Regions from separate parts of the Alteromonas sp. DYW1 genome, predicted to be linked through region 2. Evidence: predicted binding sites of a transcription regulator. Region 2 holds the regulator's gene; the other holds the start of a gene.

Region 1 (9,445 bases), 540 kb from region 2:
TCCATGTCAGGCATACGAATATCAAGCAGGATCAAATCAACAGGGCGATGAGTCAAGAAGTCAAGCGCCTGTTGACCCGAGCCCGCAATGTGCACCCAATACTTTTGCTGTAATGCGTGACTGAGGATTTCGGCATTGATTGGCTCATCGTCCACGATCAGCACTGACGCTTTGTGGCTCTCAAGTTTTTCCAACAACAGCTCGGTCATCAGTCGTTTATCCTCGGTTCCATTTCCACTGATTAGTCTCTACAACACGGATACGCCCGTTACAGTTCTTGTTCCGCAAACTCGGCCAATCGACTACGCACCACGCCATCTAGATTAATGGTTGCACTGCCAGAGAAGTTCTTAAACTTCTCAACAATGTACGTCAATCCCGAAGTCACCGCACTTAAATAATTACTGTCAATTTGCGCCAAGTTGCCACTACAAATCAGCTTAGTTCCTTCACCACAGCGCGTGATAATCGTTTTTAGTTGCGAAGCTGTCAGGTTTTGCGATTCATCCAGCAAGACAATAGCATTCTGCAAACTACGCCCTCGCATGAAATTGACCGATTTAAACTGGATATTTGCCTTTTCCATGATGTAACTCATGGAGCCTTTGGTGTTTTCATCGTTTTTATGCAGGACTTCGAGAGAATCGGTAATTGCCGCCAACCACGGTGCCATTTTCTCTTCTTCGGTGCCTGGTAAAAAACCAATGGATTCGGCAATTTCGGGCGTGCTGCGCGTCACTATAATCTTGTCATACATATTGCGTTCAACGGTCATTTCCAGTGCTGCGGCCAATGCTAACAAGGTTTTACCCGAACCCGCAGGGCCAGTCAGGATCACTAAGTCGATGTGAGGATCGAGCAAAGCGTGGAAGGCTAACGCCTGACCGATATTCTTCGGCGTTATCCCCCAGGCATGGCGGCCCATTAGGCGTTCATAACCCAAATCGAGCACATCCATCGTGTCTTCATCCATGGACTCCACTAATCCCGCAAAATGGTTGGTGTCGTCTAATAGAAATTCGTTAATATAGGCTTCTGGCAAGATCTTTCGCGGCAAAGTATGAATGGTATCGCGCCCTTCGGTGCGACTATCCACTGACTTCACCTGGCTCCAAAAGTCACCCTCAAAACGGTGGTAACCCTTGGATAAATATTTGATATCACTAATTAATTGGTCAGTGCGATAGTCTTCAACCAGGGCCAAACCTGCGCCCTTGGCCTTGAGCCGCATATTGATATCTTTAGTTACCAAAATCACCGGGCGTGGTGCACAGGTGCGTTGCAAGTGCAACGCAACATTAATAATCCGATTGTCGTTTTCGTTGCTGGTAAACACTTGCTGGGATTCAGGCATATTCAAATCAGCAAAAATCGACAAGGTGCCAGTGGGAGCGGATTCACCTGCAGTCATGCCCTCCATAGATACGCCGTTTAACATATCTTCCGGTGTCGCATCATGGAGCAAATCTTCCATTGCGCGGATCGATACACGCGCATCCCGGGCCACATCTTTCTTACTGTCTTTAATATAATCCAGTTCTTCGAGAACTGTCATGGGCACGACAACGTCATTTTCTTTAAACGAGAGGAAGGCGAGCGGTTCGTGCAAAAGGATATTAGTGTCAAGCACATACAGCTTTGTGGTGGGTACTTTCTTCTTTGGCATCCGTTACTCCAGTTAGTTACCACGGTTGCTGGTGCGATAGTGCAAAGAAATCGCTCCAGCGATACCTTCACCATAGTAAAGTTTGCCTCGCTTCGCACCTGATTTTTTCGAGTTTTTTTCACCGTCCACCGATTAACAGTGACTTTGCTACACTTATCGCTACAATACCGCCGCTTTGATATCGAGACGGAGTTAGTGGAATGGGAAATAGCGACACATTTGCAGTCGGGCAACGTTGGATCAGTAATACCGAACCAGACCTTGGACTGGGCGCGATCATGGCGACCTCGCACCGTACCGTCGACATTTTATTTCCAGCCACTGAAGAGCAACGCACCTATTCATTACTGGATGCGCCGCTAACGCGCCTGGCTTTTGCAGTCGGTGACAACATTAAAAGCCATGAAGGCTGGGAACTCTTAGTCAGTAGGATTGAAGAACAAGATGGCGTTTTGAGTTATCACGGCATTCGCGAAGACACCAAGCAAGATGCCAAGTTACATGAAATTCAACTTGATCATCATATTCGCTTAAATCAGCCGGAAAAGCGTTTATTTAGTGGCCAACTGGACGATCCCAAATGGTTCGACTTGCGGCATGATTGCTTACACTACCAGCATCAACATTACACCTCGCCAACCCTTGGACTTGCAGGTGCCCGGTTAGAATTAATTCCGCATCAGATCCATATTGCCTCCGAGGTTGGTAAACGCTATGCACCGCGAGTATTACTTGCTGACGAAGTAGGCTTGGGCAAAACGATTGAAGCGGCGTTGATCGCACATCAACAGATCCAAACTGGACGTGCCCAGCGCATCTTGATTGTCGTGCCTGATAGCTTGGTACATCAATGGCTGGTTGAAATGCTACGGCGGGTCAATCTGAGCTTTGCAGTATTTGACAACAGTCGCTATGCGGCGATTCAAGAAGAACAAGGACCCGCGGCCAATCCTTTTGAGGCGGAACAATTGGTGCTGTGTTCATTGGATTTTTTCACCACCAATCCAGATGTTTGTGAGCAAGCAGTCGCCGCAACCTGGGATTTGTTAATTGTTGACGAAGCGCACCATTTACAGTGGCAACCGGATAATCCCTCATTGGGTTATCAAATCATCGAGCGGTTGGCGAAAGCAACCAAAGGCGTATTATTACTCACTGCCACGCCGGATCAACTTGGCCACGAAAGTCATTTTGCACGCCTGCGTTTGCTTGATCCTGCACGCTTTCACGATTACGCCGCATTTCTAGACGAAGAGGCACACTACGGTGAACTTGCGAGTGCGGTAGAGCCGCTATTGGCGCATACTATCCCTAGTGCTGACGAGAGAAAACAATTACAACTAGTCGCGGGTGATTGGCTTACTGACAGCATGGATCTGAGCGATGCTGCAGTGCGCGAAGCCGTGATTGACCGACTGATTGACCAACACGGTACGGGTCGTGTTTTGTTCCGCAATCGCCGCGCTGCGATCCAAGGGTTTCCGGCACGACATGTCCATCCACACCCACTCGAAATGCCCTTGTTATACCAAGAGTTGTGTCAACAAAACGCAGACAATTTAGCGCTACTGTTGCATCCTGAGCAACAAGCCGAAGTGTTCGAGGAGTGGCTAAACAACGATCCGAGGGTGACCTGGCTGCTCGAGTTTCTGACCGCCTGTAAACCACAAAAAGTTCTGGTGATCTGTGCCAGTGCGGTTACTGCGCAGCAATTGGCCGAACACGTGCGGGTAAAAACCGGCATCCGGCAGACGGTTTTCCATGAGGGCATGTCATTACTCGAGCGTGACAAAGCTGCACACTATTTTGCCCAAACCGAAGATGGCGCACAGGTTCTTATTTGTAGCGAAATCGGCTCAGAGGGGCGCAATTTTCAGTTCGCCAACCAATTAGTCTTGTTTGACCTACCCATGGTTCCCGATCTGTTAGAGCAACGCATCGGCCGTTTGGACCGTATCGGCCAAACCCAAGACATTGATATTCATGTACCCTACTTTATTAATTCGTGCCAAGCAGGTTTGTTTAATTGGTATCACCAGGGCTTAAATGCGTTCGAAAAAACCTGTCCTATTGGTACCCGCGTGTTTGAAGAAGTGCATGCGCAACTGCTCGCGGCATTACTCGAACCATTGAATATTGAACGACAGCAAACGCTGCTAACCGCCACTCAGCAACTGCACCAAACCTACACACAACAACTGGAGCAAGGGCGCGATAAGTTATTAGAGATCAACGCGTCAGGGTTAGGCAAAGTAGACCCATTACTCGATGCGATTGCCGCGAGTGACGTCGCGCAGACGTTACCGAACTTTATGAACCGCTTGCTGGATGCGTTAGGCGTGCAGCAAGAAGAAAAGGACGCGCATAGCTTTGTATTAATGCCTACAGAATCTATGGTCAATCATCTACCGGGCTTGGATCACGAAGGTATGGAAGTTACTTATCGGCGTACCACCGCTACCCGCATGGAACATCTGCAATTTATCAGTTGGGATCACCCCTTGGTGCATAACGCCATGGATGTGGTGTTGACCGATGTACTGGGTAAGAGCAGCATGGCCTTCATAAAACAGCCTGAACTTCCCAAAGGGGCTTATTTTGTGCAGGCTAGCTTTACCGTTAGTGCCAAAGCACCGCGCCACCTGCAGCTGGAAACCTACTTACCTGCAACTCCCATATTGGTGACCCTAGATGCGAAGGGGCAAGAAGTCGATCTAACCCCAGAGCGCTTGTTCAGTGTTAATAAGAAGGTCGCAATGAAATTGCTCGGAGCCCTAAAGCCTGCGATCCAACAAAACCTAGAACACGCCGAACGCTTAGCGCATCAACAAGCCAATCAGATCCAACATGATGCGATTGCGGCAATGCACCAACATTTAGGTGGTGAAGCAGAACGTCTGAGTTTATTGGCCAAACATAACCCGTCTATCAGGCAGGAGGAAATTGCCTTTATTCAAGCGCAAGTAGAAACGCTAGACAGTGTGATGCAAAGTGCCCAATTACAACTCGATGCAATACGTTTATTGGTGAATAATCCCTGATGGTGCTGCTGCATTACAATCCGCCCCAAACGCCCTATTTAAAAATCGTTTATCAAGACGATGATATTATTGTGCTTGATAAACCCAGTGGCCTGCTCAGTGTTAAGGGACGTGCGGCAGCGCACTTTGATAGTGTGCAGACGCGGGTACAGCGAGTTTTCCCCACCGCCAGTGTGGTCCACCGTCTAGACATGGCCACCAGCGGACTGCTTTTAATGGCACTGAATAAGTCAGCGAACAGTCACCTATCGCGCCAATTTCAGCAGCGTAAGGTGAGTAAAACCTATTATGCGCGGGTGTATGGACAGGTAAAACCAGCACAAGGGAAGATCGAGTTACCCCTTATTTGTGACTGGCCCAATCGGCCCAAACAGATGGTGGATCACGCGCAGGGTAAACCATCCGTGACTGAATATGCGGTTGAACAACAGGACGCTTATAGTGCGCTGGTTCGTCTTACCCCGATTACCGGCCGCTCACATCAGTTGCGTGTGCACATGCAAGCAATTGGGCATGCAATACTAGGTGACCGCTTGTACGCAGAGGGTGACGCACTGCGTGTTTCTCCGCGCTTACTCCTGCATGCCACCACGCTTGAATTTGACCATCCCACACAATCACAACGGATGTACTTTACTTCTGCCCATCAATTCAGCGATGAGCCTACCCGAGACAACAACTATCAGCATCAAGGGTTTATTCGCGTTGATGGTAATGCAGAAATCGCGACTAGCGCCGATAACAATACATCCAAGTAGATCCGTACGCGAGAGTCTGGGTAATTGTGTTAAAGACCACACTAACAATTTTGCCGGTATTACTGCTTAGCCTGGCACTGGGTAGTTTTGCTGTGCGGGGGCAAGCCTTACCGAATGCCGAGCTGTTACATACTGATACCCAGAATCGTTTACCCCGAGCTGCGATAGAGACCATACTGGCTGGCACAGAGCAAGTCCCGGTCACGTCTACTCCGGCAAATCTGCCATTAACTCGGGGAGTTGCCATTATAATTAGCGATCATCTCGATGGTGTATTTGGCAACGACGGTATCAGCGTCATTGCCAGCTCGCTCAATGAGTGGGGCTGGCACACGGTTGTTTTACCCGCCCCGGTACCCAATCTAAGTAGTGAAGAACTCGCAGATCCGGCAGCCATGAACGCGTTGAGTGGACAGGTTGGATTCACCGAAGAAGCGCGAACACGATACGGACTATCCTTAAGCCAGCGCATGCAAGGGGTCGAACAGTTGGTGCAAACCGTGCCAGGTTACCGTTTAGTCATTGCTCGCGGTATTGCGGCTGCCGCTCTGCTCTCGCTGTATCAACAAGGCTCATTAAGTGAGCCTGATAGCGTGGTCATTGCAGGCCCCTTCTGGCCGAATCTAGCCTTTAACCAGCAACTCCCAAGCGATTTGGCACAAACTCCCTTTCCGGTGCTGGACATCACCAGTGAGTGGGATAATCGCTGGAGTTTGCAAACCGTTGAGGCACGTCGCAAAGCGGCAATTACTGAACTTAAACTGCATTACCGCCAACGTGATATCGTTGGCACGGTATATACTGAGCAGCAGTATTTGGCGTTAGCCAAGCACATCTACGGCTGGATCACCTATCTGGGCTGGTAAATAATCAATTAGATTTCAAACGCTTTTTTAATATTCTGCATTACAAGGCGGGCACTTCAGGTAAATTTTTAAAAGCCGTCTATACTCTTCTTATACGATTAATCTTTAGATGTCATAGGCGTGCAAATAGCATCATTTATCGACCAAAAGTCACAACAACTCATCTATTATCTCAGTGCCTATTGGCGCCGCGAGCTACCGCATGCTGAGTTAGAGCTTTTCTTTTGGGATACATTGGAAGAGTGGAGCCAAGTTGATGACCGAACGCAACCGTACAGTCAAAAGGAGCGGGTATTTTGGCACGTACTGCATCAAATGCATTATTGGCCCGAGAACAAATTGGCCAGCGACCCTATCCTGCATGATGAGCTGAGTAATTGTTTGCATTACCTGGAAGGGCGCGGTTTATGCCCCTTTGATTGTATCGGCATTCGCCCCTAGTTATAGCCCGTCAGTTTACATCGATTAACCAAGACGCCACCGTAATTTTTTGCTACCGTCTTAGCTGTTTATCTCAGCCAGTATGAGTGTGTTTTTTTGTCTACTGTTTTCTCATCGTTTATTACCGCCCTACAAAATTATCGCGATAAACGCATTCTAGCGATTTTCTGTTTTGGTATGGCCAGTGGAATGCCTTGGGTAATGATTGGCTCGGCACTTTCTGCTTGGTTAAAAGATGGTGAATTAACCCGAAGTTCTATTGGTTTATTTGGCGTTTTGTTTGCCGCATATAGTATCAATTTCCTCTGGTCTCCGTTGCTAGATAGAGTCAAAATCCCTTGGCTAACCGCGCACATGGGGCAACGCCGCAGTTGGATTTTTCTGACTCAGTGGGGGGTTATCATCAGTTGCTTCAGTATGGCCAGCTTTAATCTTAATGAGCACTTGTTTAGCATTGCGGTTGCCGGTCTGTGTATAGCGATTGCCAGTGCTACCCAAGATATTGCAATTGATGCCTTTCGGATCGATGTCATTGACAGTCACGAAAAACAAAAACTCAGCGCTGGTTCAGCCATGGCAACCGCAGGTTGGTGGACAGGTTACGGCGGTTTGGGAGCCATTCCCTTTTTCTTGGCTGACTTACCCGGCTGGCAATGGCAAGACGTCTACTACGTATTAGCTGGCGTCATGTTGCTATTGCATCTGACAGTGTATTGGATTGCCGAACCTACGACGCAACGAGAGCATGCCCAGCAACAGGCAGCGGCATATTACAGTGAGCGTCTACAGGCCAATTCAAAACGGTGGTATACCCCTGCGCTTGCATGGATTGCGGTGACCTTGGTTGAACCCTTCAAAGACTTTTTTTCCCGGAATGGCGTCAAACTCGCCTTGACCATGTTGTTATTCATTTTTCTATTTAAGGTCGGTGAAGCGTTTTTAGGGCGTATGAGTATTGTGTTTTACAAGGAAATCGGGTTTACCAATACCGAGATTGGTACCTTGTCAAAATTGCTTAATTGGTGGGTAACCATCTTTTTTGCGGTCATTGGCGGTATGGTCAATATGCGCTATGGCATTTACCGCGGCTTGATGGTTGCTGGAATAGCCATGGCCGCAAGTAATCTGATGTTTTCAGTCATTGCCGAGGTCGGTCCCAGCAAACCCTTGTTTATAGCCACGATCATCGTGGATGGCTTTACTGCTGCATGGAGCACCGTTGCCCTGGTCGCCTTTATTTCATTGTTATGCAATAAAACCTTTTCCGCCACGCAGTACGCATTGATGGCATCCTTGGGTAACTTCAGTCGAACGTTGTTGTCTTCCACCAGTGGCTTTATGGTTGATGCACTGGATGGTAATTGGAGTCTGTTTTTCATCATCACCGCGTTGATGGTCACACCAAGCTTAGTCTTGCTGTATAGCGTTAGGCATCGTATTACTGCCCTAGAACAGGCGGATAAGTAGTCGATTCGCTGAGCTAACAACACGCTTTAGTATGTTTAGCTCGAACGACAGCCAATAATGAACCAGAAACGTAAGTCCAGAGTGCGTGAACAGTCGTTTTATAAGGCTCAATTAAGATCGTTTGAAACAGCGATATTTACTTCGCTTTGGTGAAAATCTGGACCTGATTGCGGCCACCTTCTTTGGCAGCGTAGAGTGCTTGGTCGGCATCTTCTAACCATGCCAATGCGGTTGCATAATCGGTGCTAAACTCGGCAGCGCCAACGCTGATAGTATAAGAAATGGTACCGTCATCATGCGCCACTTTGACCTTCTCTGCAGCTTTACGCAGCCGTTCAGCCACATAATTGGCGTGAGAAATCGGCGTATCCGGCAATAGAATAGCAAACTCTTCCCCGCCGTAACGCCCAGCATAATCGGTTTCGCGAATGGACTTTTTGATCACGTCGGCTAAGGATTGGATCACTTTGTCACCGGCTTGGTGGCCGTAGGTATCATTCACACGTTTAAAGTGGTCGATATCCAACATGATCACGGTTGCAGCCTCTTCACTGCGCAATGATCGCTTAAACTCACGTTCAAACTGTTCTTGCCAGTAGCGACGATTAAATAACCGCGTTAACCCGTCGACCCGGCTCATCTCCTCAAGTTCAGAATTCAAGCGTTCGATATTCAGTTTGCCTAACGCTTGGTCGGTCACGTCGTAAACCATAATGCAAACTTTCTCGATGCTTTCGCCCAATGAAGCTAAAGGGAAGATCGTAATGTTTTGGTACATGTGGTTAGATGCTGAGGTAATCGGCCGGTTGGTGCTGAATTTAAACAGATACGGACGCTGCTCCCAGATCAAAAATGCTGGTGTTTGCAGGTCAAATACCGGTTGCGCTTTGCGCTCAAGCCAGGCTTTGTCAATTTCGGGGAACAATGAAAATAGATTCTGCCCAACCACAGTACTGGGTAGTTTGCCACTGTGGTTTTCCATGAATTGATTCCACATTTCCACCTTAAAATCCCGATTGATCACCACAATACCGACTTCGATGGAGCCCAACAAATCGTATTGCCAATGTAATTCGGCAACTTCTTTTGCAGAATGACTCATTCGAAACGCCCCTCGTTTACATTGATCAATCGGGTGTAGACCTGCTCCATGGCCGAACCTGGAATTAACAATAACAGATCGAATTGAATATCATGCTTTTCCAG
Region 2 (9,445 bases):
TTTGTTTTACATGATCATTGCAATGGTGGCCGGCATCTATGGGTCAATAGCCTTAGGGGGCTACAATTTCACCTGGGAATCTGCGACACCAAAAGCTGAGAAAATTAATCCCATTAATGGTTTTAAACGCATGTTTGGTGTGGAGGGTTTGGTCGAGCTATTAAAGGCTTTGGGCAAGTTTATCGTAGTTGCGGGCGCAGCGTATTTATCCTTGCTCTTGTTTCGTGATGAAGCGCTGCACTTGGATCAGGAGCTCTATCCCCTGAGTATTTTTCATGCTTTAGATATGATCGAGTGGGCGTTCTTGATCATGTGCTGCGCGTTGATCCCAATCGTGGCGATTGATGTGCCCTATCAAAGCCATAAGCATCATGAACAAATGAAAATGACGAAGCAAGAAGTCAAAGATGAACGTAAAAATGCCGAGGGTGATCCACAAGTTAAAGGGCGTATTCGTAAACTACAATTTCAAGCTGCAGCAAGGCGCATGATGCAAGAAGTACCGAAAGCCGATGTTGTGGTTACTAACCCAACTCACTATTCGGTTGCTTTAAAGTACGATGAAGATGGTAATCGAGCGCCAGTCGTGGTGGCTAAAGGGGTTGATGAACTAGCGATGCATATTCGGAAAATCGCCACCGCCAGTGACGTACCATTAATTCCATCGCCGATGTTAGCGCGGGCTATTTATTACAGTACCGAAACAGATCACGAGATCCCTAACAAGCTGTTTATGGCGGTAGCCCAGGTGTTGGCTTATGTTTATCAACTCAAAGCCTTTAAAGCCGGTAAGGGCGCGCGACCAAAACCATTAAAACGTGACCTACCTATTCCGCCGGAATATCGTCGCTAGTTAATCTTCACTTAATCTAATTGTGTAGTTGGTTTAATGAAAAAAACGCTAAAAGCCCGTTGATGGTGATTGTCGTCAGTTGGCGATTGTGGTCATTGCTTGCTGCGTAAACCCTACCTGTTTGCTCTTGTTCGGGACAATTGCTGGCGGACAATTTTGCAAAAATTAGTCACTAAAATAAAAAATTACGCCATAAAGCAGAGACTGGCACAGTTGTTGAAATACATCTTGAAACCGTAATTTTTGCGTCAAAATTCCGTTATAGGGGAGTGGCTGTCAGGATGGAATTAACCGCTAAATGGCGAAATTTCGATAAGAACCAACTCAAGCGCTTTACGTCAGGGCTTGGCGCGCCCATGGTTTTATTGGCCATTATGGGCATGGTTATCTTGCCCATGCCACCCTTCTTGCTTGACGTGCTGTTCAGCTTCAACATAGCGCTATCGTTGGTGATCATTCTGGTTGCCGTATTCACGCAAAAGCCGGTTGATTTCGGTATTTTCCCCTTAGTTTTGCTTATCGCAACAGTCTTACGATTGGCACTTAATGTTGCTTCAACACGGGTTGTTTTGCTGTACGGGCATGAAGGTGGCGATGCTGCAGGTAAAGTGATCCAAGCCTTTGGTGAAGTCGTTATCGGCGGTAACTTTGCCGTGGGTGTGGTCGTATTCGCGATCTTATTGATTATAAACTTTAAAGTTGTGACCGCGGGGGCCGGACGTATCTCTGAGGTAAGTGCTCGTTTTACCTTGGATGCGATGCCAGGCAAGCAAATGGCTATCGACGCTGATTTGAATGCGGGCTACATCGATCAAGATGAAGCCCGTAAACGACGTGAAGAGATCACTCAAGAAGCTGATTTTTACGGTTCAATGGATGGTGCTTCAAAGTTCGTTAAAGGTGATGCTATTGCAGGCCTATTTATCATGCTTATCAATATCGTAGGCGGCTTGTTTATCGGCTTAGTGCAGTATGACCTGCCGTTCAGTCGAGCACTTGAGGTATATACCATTCTGACCATTGGTGATGGTTTGGTCGCTCAGATCCCATCGTTATTGTTGTCAGTGGCAACTGCGATAATCGTTACGCGTGAGAATGAAACCCAGGAAATGGGTCAGGAGCTGGATAAACAGCTCACCAACCCTCGAGCTTTGTCTATTGCGTCGGGTATTCTATTCGTTATGGGTATTGTCCCTGGTATGCCACACCTCGCATTCTTAAGTTTTAGTGCGCTTGCAGGGGGATTGGCCTACCTCAAAACACGCCAAGCCCAACAACCCGAGAAAGTTGAAAAAACCGGCGAAGTGTTACCGGCTGACAGTCAAACCCCGGCAGAAATTAAAGAACTCGGTTGGGATGACGTACAGCAGGTCGATACCATCGGACTAGAAGTGGGTTATCGTTTGATCCCCTTGGTGGATAAAGCGCAAGGTGGCGAGCTGTTGACGCGCATTAAGGGAGTTAGGAAAAAGCTTTCGCAAGAACTTGGCTTCCTGATCCCGCCAGTGCACATTCGAGACAATCTTGATCTCAACCCGACAACTTACACAATTGCCATGTTAGGCGTAAACGTCGGGGAAGCAGATATTAATCATGACAGCGAGCTAGCGATTAATCCAGGTCAGGTCTTTGGTAAGCTTGATGGTAAACCGACGAAAGATCCTGCCTTTGGTTTAGATGCTGTTTGGATCAAACCAGCCCAGCGTGAACATGCCCAAACATTAGGCTATACCGTGGTTGATACCGCCACAGTTGTGGCAACCCACTTGAGTCAATTGTTGACAACTAATGCCTATCAACTACTCGGGCACGAGGAAGCTCAACAACTCTTGGACATGTTAGCCAAGAGTAATCCAAAACTGGTAGAAGGGCTGATCCCTGATATTTTATCGCTCAGCACGGTGGTTAAAGTCTTGCGCACGTTGCTGTACGAAGGTGTACCTATTCGTGATATGCGCACGATTGTACAAACGTTGTGTGAATATGGTCCGAAAAGTCAAGATCCTGACGTATTAGTCTCAGCCGTGCGGATCGCTTTGAAGCGTTTAATTATCCAAGAAATCAATCACGGCGGGGCCGAGCTGCCCGTCATTACTTTGGCGCCAGAGTTGGAACAAATACTGCACAAGTCATTACAGGCAGGTGGCGAGGATGGCGCTGGTATTGAGCCTGGACTAGCTGACCGGATCCAGCAATCGCTCAGCGAGGCGACTCAGCAGCAGGAGCTGGCAGGAGAACCATCAGTATTGCTGACGTCAGGCATGTTAAGACCGGTATTATCGCGTTTCTTAAAACATGCGGTGACGGGTTTGCATGTCCTGTCCTATCAGGAAATTCCTGATGATAAGCAAATTCGAATTGTAAGTGCCGTTGGGCAATAAGCAGATAAGTGAAGTGGAGCATAAGCGATGAAAATTAGACGATTTGTCGGTAAGGATATGCGCGAGGCATTGCGTCAAGTGAAAGAAGAGCTTGGTGCTGATGCCGTAATCATGTCGACCCGCAAAACCGGCTCAGGCATTGAACTCGTTGCCGCTTACGACCCACATACACAAACACCGCCAACGTCAGCCAAAACGATTAAAGCGGAACCTCGCCAACGCACGCCAACTCTGAGTGAAATTATTGGCGATGATGGTCCGGATAGTTTGAAGCAGTTGCTTGAAAAGCAACAAGCGGCAAATGCGAAGCAGTCAGCAACGGCGAGTACCGAGCGAGAAACTACCAAACCTAATCGAGTGTCTGCGAAAGCTGAGCCTTATGCGCAGACTTATGCTGAAAAAGCGCCCAATGTGCAGGCGACACCGTCGGTAGAGAGCAATCAATCCGGTGCCGCGAACGCAACCGCTCAGCATCATGCAGACGTACCGCAGCAACTGGCGGATATGCATCAAGAATTGGCGTCGCTGCGTAACATTCTTTCATTTCAAGTCGCGGCATTGACAGAGCAACGCAAACAGTTGAAAAACCCATTGCATGGTTATTTATATGAACAACTTCAATTAATGGGAATTGAAGAATCACTCAGTGATCAATTAATCAATTATTTGCCAGCAGAAGCCAATGAGCGTGATGCTTGGTTAATGCTACTCAAATTATTAGCTAATCGAGTACACGTAGGCGGCCAGCATTTACTTACGCAGTCTGGTGTTGTCGCAATGGTTGGGCCTACTGGTGTGGGGAAAACGACAACAATCGCAAAACTGGCCGCGCGCTATGCTCAAAAACATGGCGCCGAACAGGTCGCTTTAGTGACTATTGACAGCTATCGTATTGGTGCGTTCGAGCAATTATCAACCTACGGTAAGATCATTGGTTGTACTGTTAAGAAAGCCCACAACGGTGAAGAATTGGCAAATGTTATTCATCAACTACGAAATAAGCGAATGGTACTAATCGACACTGCAGGCTTCTCGCAACGAGACGCGCGCTTAATTGGTCAGTTGCAAGAGTTATCGCGTGGGATTAACATGCCAATTAACTATTATTTGGTTGCGCAAGCAAATGCCCAATATGCCAGCCTGCAAGGCGTTGTGAATGCGTATAAAAACGTACCACTGCAAGGGTGCATATTCACAAAGTTAGATGAATGCTATTCATTGGGTGAAATGCTAAGTGTTGCTATAAACTATAACTTACCGCTAAGCTTTGTTACGGATGGTCAGAAAGTACCGGAAGATATTGCGTCTGCAAGTGGAAAAAATCTGATTTCTCTTGCAGCAAGGCTTTATAAAAAGTACAAGTTGCACCATACTAGCAACCATATAGCGGCAAATACAGCAAAAGCAGTATGATTGAAGATCAGGCTAGCGGCTTAAGAAGAATGAAACAATCACGTTTAATTAAGGTTATTGCGGTCACCGGTGGGAAAGGGGGTGTTGGTAAAACTAACATTACACTGAATACTGCTGTGGCAATGGCGAAGCAAGGGCAGCGGGTGCTGGTCTTGGATGCTGACTTGGGGCTGGCTAACGTTGACGTGATGTTAGGCTTGCGGGTCGACAAAAATTTGTCGCACGTTTTATCTGGCGAATGTACGCTCGACGAGGTGCTTGTGACTGGACCTCACGGAATTAAAATTGCACCAGCCACATCCGGCTCACAAAGCATGACGGAATTAACACCGACCCAACATGCTGGTCTGATCCGAGCCTTTAGTGAATTGAAAACCCCTATCGATGTCTTAATTGTCGATACTGCTGCAGGCATTTCAGATATGGTTCTGAGTTTTAGTCGCGCGGCACAAGATATTCTAGTCGTGGTATGTGATGAACCAACCTCACTCACCGATGCCTACGCACTAATAAAAATCCTCAACCGTGAACACGGCGTGTTCAAGTTTAAAGTCGTAGCCAATATGGTTCGTAGTGATCGTGAAGGGCGCGAATTATTTAATAAACTTTCGAAAGTCACTGGGCGATTCCTGGATGTTGCACTAGAGTTAGTGGCAACGGTTCCGTTTGATGAAAATATTCGTAAAGCGGTGCGTAAACAAACACCGATTGTTGATGCGTTTCCTGCTTCTCCAGCAGCCCTTGCAATCAGTGATTTGGCGCGTTCCGCAAGCCATTGGCCTATTCCCGAACAACCGGGCGGGCATTTGGAGTTTTTCCTAGAGCAGTTGTTAACTCGCAAGGCGGTAGGTGATAACGGGTGAGTAGTAAGGTGGCAGCATATCAACAGAGTGTCGATTTAAACGCTATTGTGGAGCGCCACGCGCCGCTAGTTAAGCGTATTGCTCACCACCTCATGGCGCGCTTGCCAGCCAGTGTGATTGTCGATGATTTGATCCAGTCAGGCATGATTGGCTTGTTGGAAGCTGCGAAAAATTTCGATGGATCCAAAGGCGCTAGTTTTGAAACTTTTGCAGGGATCCGAATTCGTGGTGCGATGTTAGACGAAATTCGCAAGGGCGACTGGACACCGCGCTCAGTGCATAAAAACAGTCGCACTATTATGGAAGCGATAGCGCAAGTCGAAAGAGAAACTGGTGGCGACGCGCGTGATGTGGATATTGCCGCTAAACTGAATGTATCTCTGGCGCAGTATCACCAGATGCTAAATGAAGTGAACGCAGGTAAGCTAGTCGCAATCGAAGATTTAGGCGTGTCTGAAGATGTCATCGGCGATGAACAGAGCAAAGGCTCCGACGCCCCCTTTGAAGATTTGATGCAAGGGGCATTTCAAAAAGCCTTGGCGCATGCAATTACGACACTGCCAGAGCGAGAGGCAATTGTCCTTTCGCTATACTATGATGAAGAATTGAATTTACGCGAAATTGGCGAGGTTTTAGAAGTCAGTGAATCGCGAGTGAGTCAAATACATAGTCAAGCAATGCTAAAGCTGAAAGCGCGGATGCAAGCTTGGCGAATGACTGAAGCTTAACAATAACAATGATAATGTTCCTCAGTGGAGGCTGTTTTGGATAAAAATATGAAAATTCTTGTTGTTGATGATTTTTCAACAATGAGACGCATCATAAAGAACCTGCTTAAAGATCTCGGCTTTACGAATATTCAAGAAGCAGACGATGGAAGCACGGCGTTACCCATGTTACAACAAGGTGACTTTGATTTTGTTGTTACCGATTGGAATATGCCGGGTATGCAGGGTATTGATTTGTTGCGCGCTATCCGTTCAGATGATGGTCTTAAGCACTTGCCGGTGTTGATGGTAACTGCTGAAGCCAAAAAGGAACAAATCGTAGCTGCGGCACAAGCCGGAGTAAATGGCTATGTGGTTAAGCCATTTACCGCTGCTACCTTAAAAGAAAAGCTCGAAAAGATTTTCGAACGCTTAGGTTAATCCAGACGGTCTTTCAACAAAAGGAGACACTGGATGCCTGATAAATCCACAGTTCCAATTTCTTTAGAAGAAGCGAAACAGCTCGTCACCTATCTTGAGGAGGGCGATCACGAGTCGGCTAATGCGATTCTTGAAGTTGCTTCTATGAAAGAGTCTATCGAGTTGTTTGCTGAAGTCGGTAAATTAACACGTCAACTCCATGACTCCCTCAATAGCTTCCAAATTGATGATCGTATCAAAGGCTTAGCGAGCGAGGAGATCCCAGACGCCCAGTCACGTCTGTTGTACGTCATTGAAGAAACCGAAAAAGCGGCTAATACTACAATGGATGCGGTTGAAACGAGCATGCCATTAGCAGAAAAACTCAATGAGCGGATCAGCGCGGTGTTGCCAGAGTGGAAAAAGCTCATGACACGTCAAATTGAGTTGGGTGAGTTTAAGACTTTGTGTGCGGACTTGGACAAGTTGTTGGAAGATGCTTCAACAGATTCAGCAAAGCTGACTTCACTGATGACTGAAGTGCTTATGGCTCAAGGTTATCAAGACTTAACTGGGCAAGTGATTCGGCGAGTAATCGAGTTGGTAAAAGAGGTCGAGGACAGTTTGGTTAACATGTTAACCATGTTTGGTGACCCGGAAATGAAGCAAAGTCCTCAAAAATCTGAGAAAAAGACCGATAACGTGGAAGCGGAAGGTCCAATTATCGATGCTGACCAACGTGATGACGTGGTAAGTGGCCAAGATGATGTCGATGACCTGTTATCGAGCTTGGGATTTTAGGAGAGCGTATTAATGGCGTTTGATGTAGACGAGGAAATATTGCAAGACTTTCTAGTGGAAGCTGGAGAGATACTTGAACAATTACAGGAGCAGCTCGTTGATTTAGAGAATAATCCTGAAGATAAAGATCTACTGAACGCGATTTTTCGCGGTTATCATACGGTCAAAGGTGGTGCCGGGTTCTTATCACTCACTGAACTCGTTGATATTTGTCACGGCGCGGAAAACGTTTTTGACGTAATGCGTAACGGGCAGCGTACGCTAACGCCTGATTTAATGGATGTCATTTTGCGCGCCACAGATGTGGTTGTGGAAATGTTTGACAAGGTTAAAGCGCGTGAACCACTTGAGCCAGCAGAACCCGAACTTATCGATCTATTACATAAACTCAGCCATCCTGAATCTCCTGATGAAAACATTTTCGATGGCGATGCCAGCGCAGCAGAACCAGCATCCGATAGTGCTGAGGAAATAGAGTTCGCTGTGGAAGATTCGCCAGCGGAAAGCAATGAGCCGGTTGCGTCCAGTGCAGATGAAGGCGGTAGCATCGACGAAATCACTGAGGATGAATTTGAAGCGCTGTTAGATGAACTGCATGGTGGTGGAGCACCTAGTGCGCCAAAACCCAAAGCAGAAGCAACACCTGCGGCAGAATCGTCATCGAGTACTTCTGGTGATGATGATATCAGTGATGACGAGTTTGAAGCGTTACTCGACCAGTTGCATGGTAAAGGTAAGTTTGAAGCGGGTAGCAAAACAGCTGAGGCACCTGCAGAGAAAGCCAATACAAGTCCAACAGCAGACGCTAGTAGTGATGAAATCACTGATGATGAGTTTGAATCTTTGTTGGATCAGCTGCATGGACAAGGCCAAGGTCCGGGAGCGAAGGCAGAGCCAGCTAAGCCGCAAGAACCAGTAAAAGAAGATAAACCTACAGCAGCGACTCAGGCACCGCCAGCGAAGTCATCCTCTGCTGGCGACGAAGCCAAAAAAGCTGCACCAGCGGCTAAGCCTGCTGCCGCAGCTAAAGAAGCGCCGGCAGCGAAGGCTCCGGCAAAACCGGCTGCGAAGAAAGATGATAAAAAAGCGGCCGCAGCGGCGCCACCTGCTGAGACCACTGTACGTGTTGATACCAAGAGACTCGACCAAATCATGAATATGGTTGGAGAGTTAGTACTTGTGCGTAACCGCCTGTTAAGCTTGGGGATTAACGTTAACGACGAGAGCATGAGCAAAGCGATTGCTAACCTCGACGTGGTAACCGGGGATTTGCAAGGTGCGGTAATGAAAACCCGCATGCAGCCAATCAAAAAGGTCTTTGGTCGCTTCCCTCGCGTTGTCAGGGACTTAGCACGGAGTCTGAAAAAAGAAATTACCCTCGAGCTGGAAGGTGAAGAAACGGATTTAGACAAAAATCTGGTTGAAGCGTTGGCCGATCCGTTAGTGCATTTGGTGCGTAACTCGGTTGACCACGGTATCGAAATGCCGGATGACCGCCAAGCCGCCGGTAAGCCTCGTATGGGTACAGTTAAACTCTCTGCATCCCAAGAGGGCGATCATATTTTGCTGACCATTGATGACGATGGTAAGGGAATGGATCCCGATAAATTGAAAGAGATTGCGATTAATCGTGGCGTGCTCGATGCAGATGCTGCCGCTCGAATGTCTGATGTCGAAGCTTTTAATCTGATTTTTGCGCCAGGGTTCTCGACCAAAACTGAAATCAGTGACATTTCAGGCCGTGGTGTTGGTATGGATGTGGTTAAAACCAAGATCAACCAACTCAATGGTAGTGTAAATATTGATTCTCAGCTTGGTCGCGGCACACGCTTAGAAATTAAGGTACCGTTAACTCTCGCGATATTGCCAACATTGATGATTATTGTTGGCGAGCAAACTTTTGCGTTACCACTTGGTGCGGTTAACGAGATCATCAATATGGATATCTCTAAGACGAATACCGTTGATGGTCAGCTAACCATGATCGTGCGTTCCAAAGCGATACCC

What was found. Region 2 encodes FliA, which starts transcription of late flagellar genes. Its sites were predicted from a motif close to CTAAAGNTNNNNNNNNNNNNGCCGATA; they were not measured.
Region 1: a site for FliA is predicted at 5,422-5,448, ahead of AC121Z_RS14315 (DUF3530 family protein). Genes of this name have one in related genera too.

Annotation. Positions count from the first base shown of each region.
Region 1 is NZ_CM186038.1:3,167,484-3,176,928, forward strand. It holds gene AC121Z_RS14295 (diguanylate cyclase domain-containing protein) at 1-209, opposite strand, end outside; gene AC121Z_RS14300 (PhoH family protein) at 269-1,666, opposite strand; gene rapA (RNA polymerase-associated protein RapA) at 1,867-4,707, shown strand; partial or broken gene AC121Z_RS14310 (pseudouridine synthase) at 4,710-5,360, shown strand; gene AC121Z_RS14315 (DUF3530 family protein) at 5,492-6,331, shown strand; gene AC121Z_RS14320 (hypothetical protein) at 6,452-6,772, shown strand; gene AC121Z_RS14325 (AmpG family muropeptide MFS transporter) at 6,950-8,239, shown strand; gene AC121Z_RS14330 (sensor domain-containing diguanylate cyclase) at 8,376-9,341, opposite strand; gene AC121Z_RS14335 (response regulator) at 9,338-9,445, opposite strand, start outside.
Region 2 is NZ_CM186038.1:2,629,001-2,638,445, reverse strand. It holds gene flhB (flagellar biosynthesis protein FlhB) at 1-853, shown strand, start outside; gene flhA (flagellar biosynthesis protein FlhA) at 1,135-3,234, shown strand; gene flhF (flagellar biosynthesis GTPase FlhF) at 3,262-4,647, shown strand; gene AC121Z_RS11810 (MinD/ParA family protein) at 4,644-5,510, shown strand; gene AC121Z_RS11805 (RNA polymerase sigma factor FliA) at 5,507-6,238, shown strand; gene cheY (chemotaxis response regulator CheY) at 6,275-6,658, shown strand; gene AC121Z_RS11795 (protein phosphatase CheZ) at 6,692-7,438, shown strand; gene AC121Z_RS11790 (chemotaxis protein CheA) at 7,451-9,445, shown strand, end outside.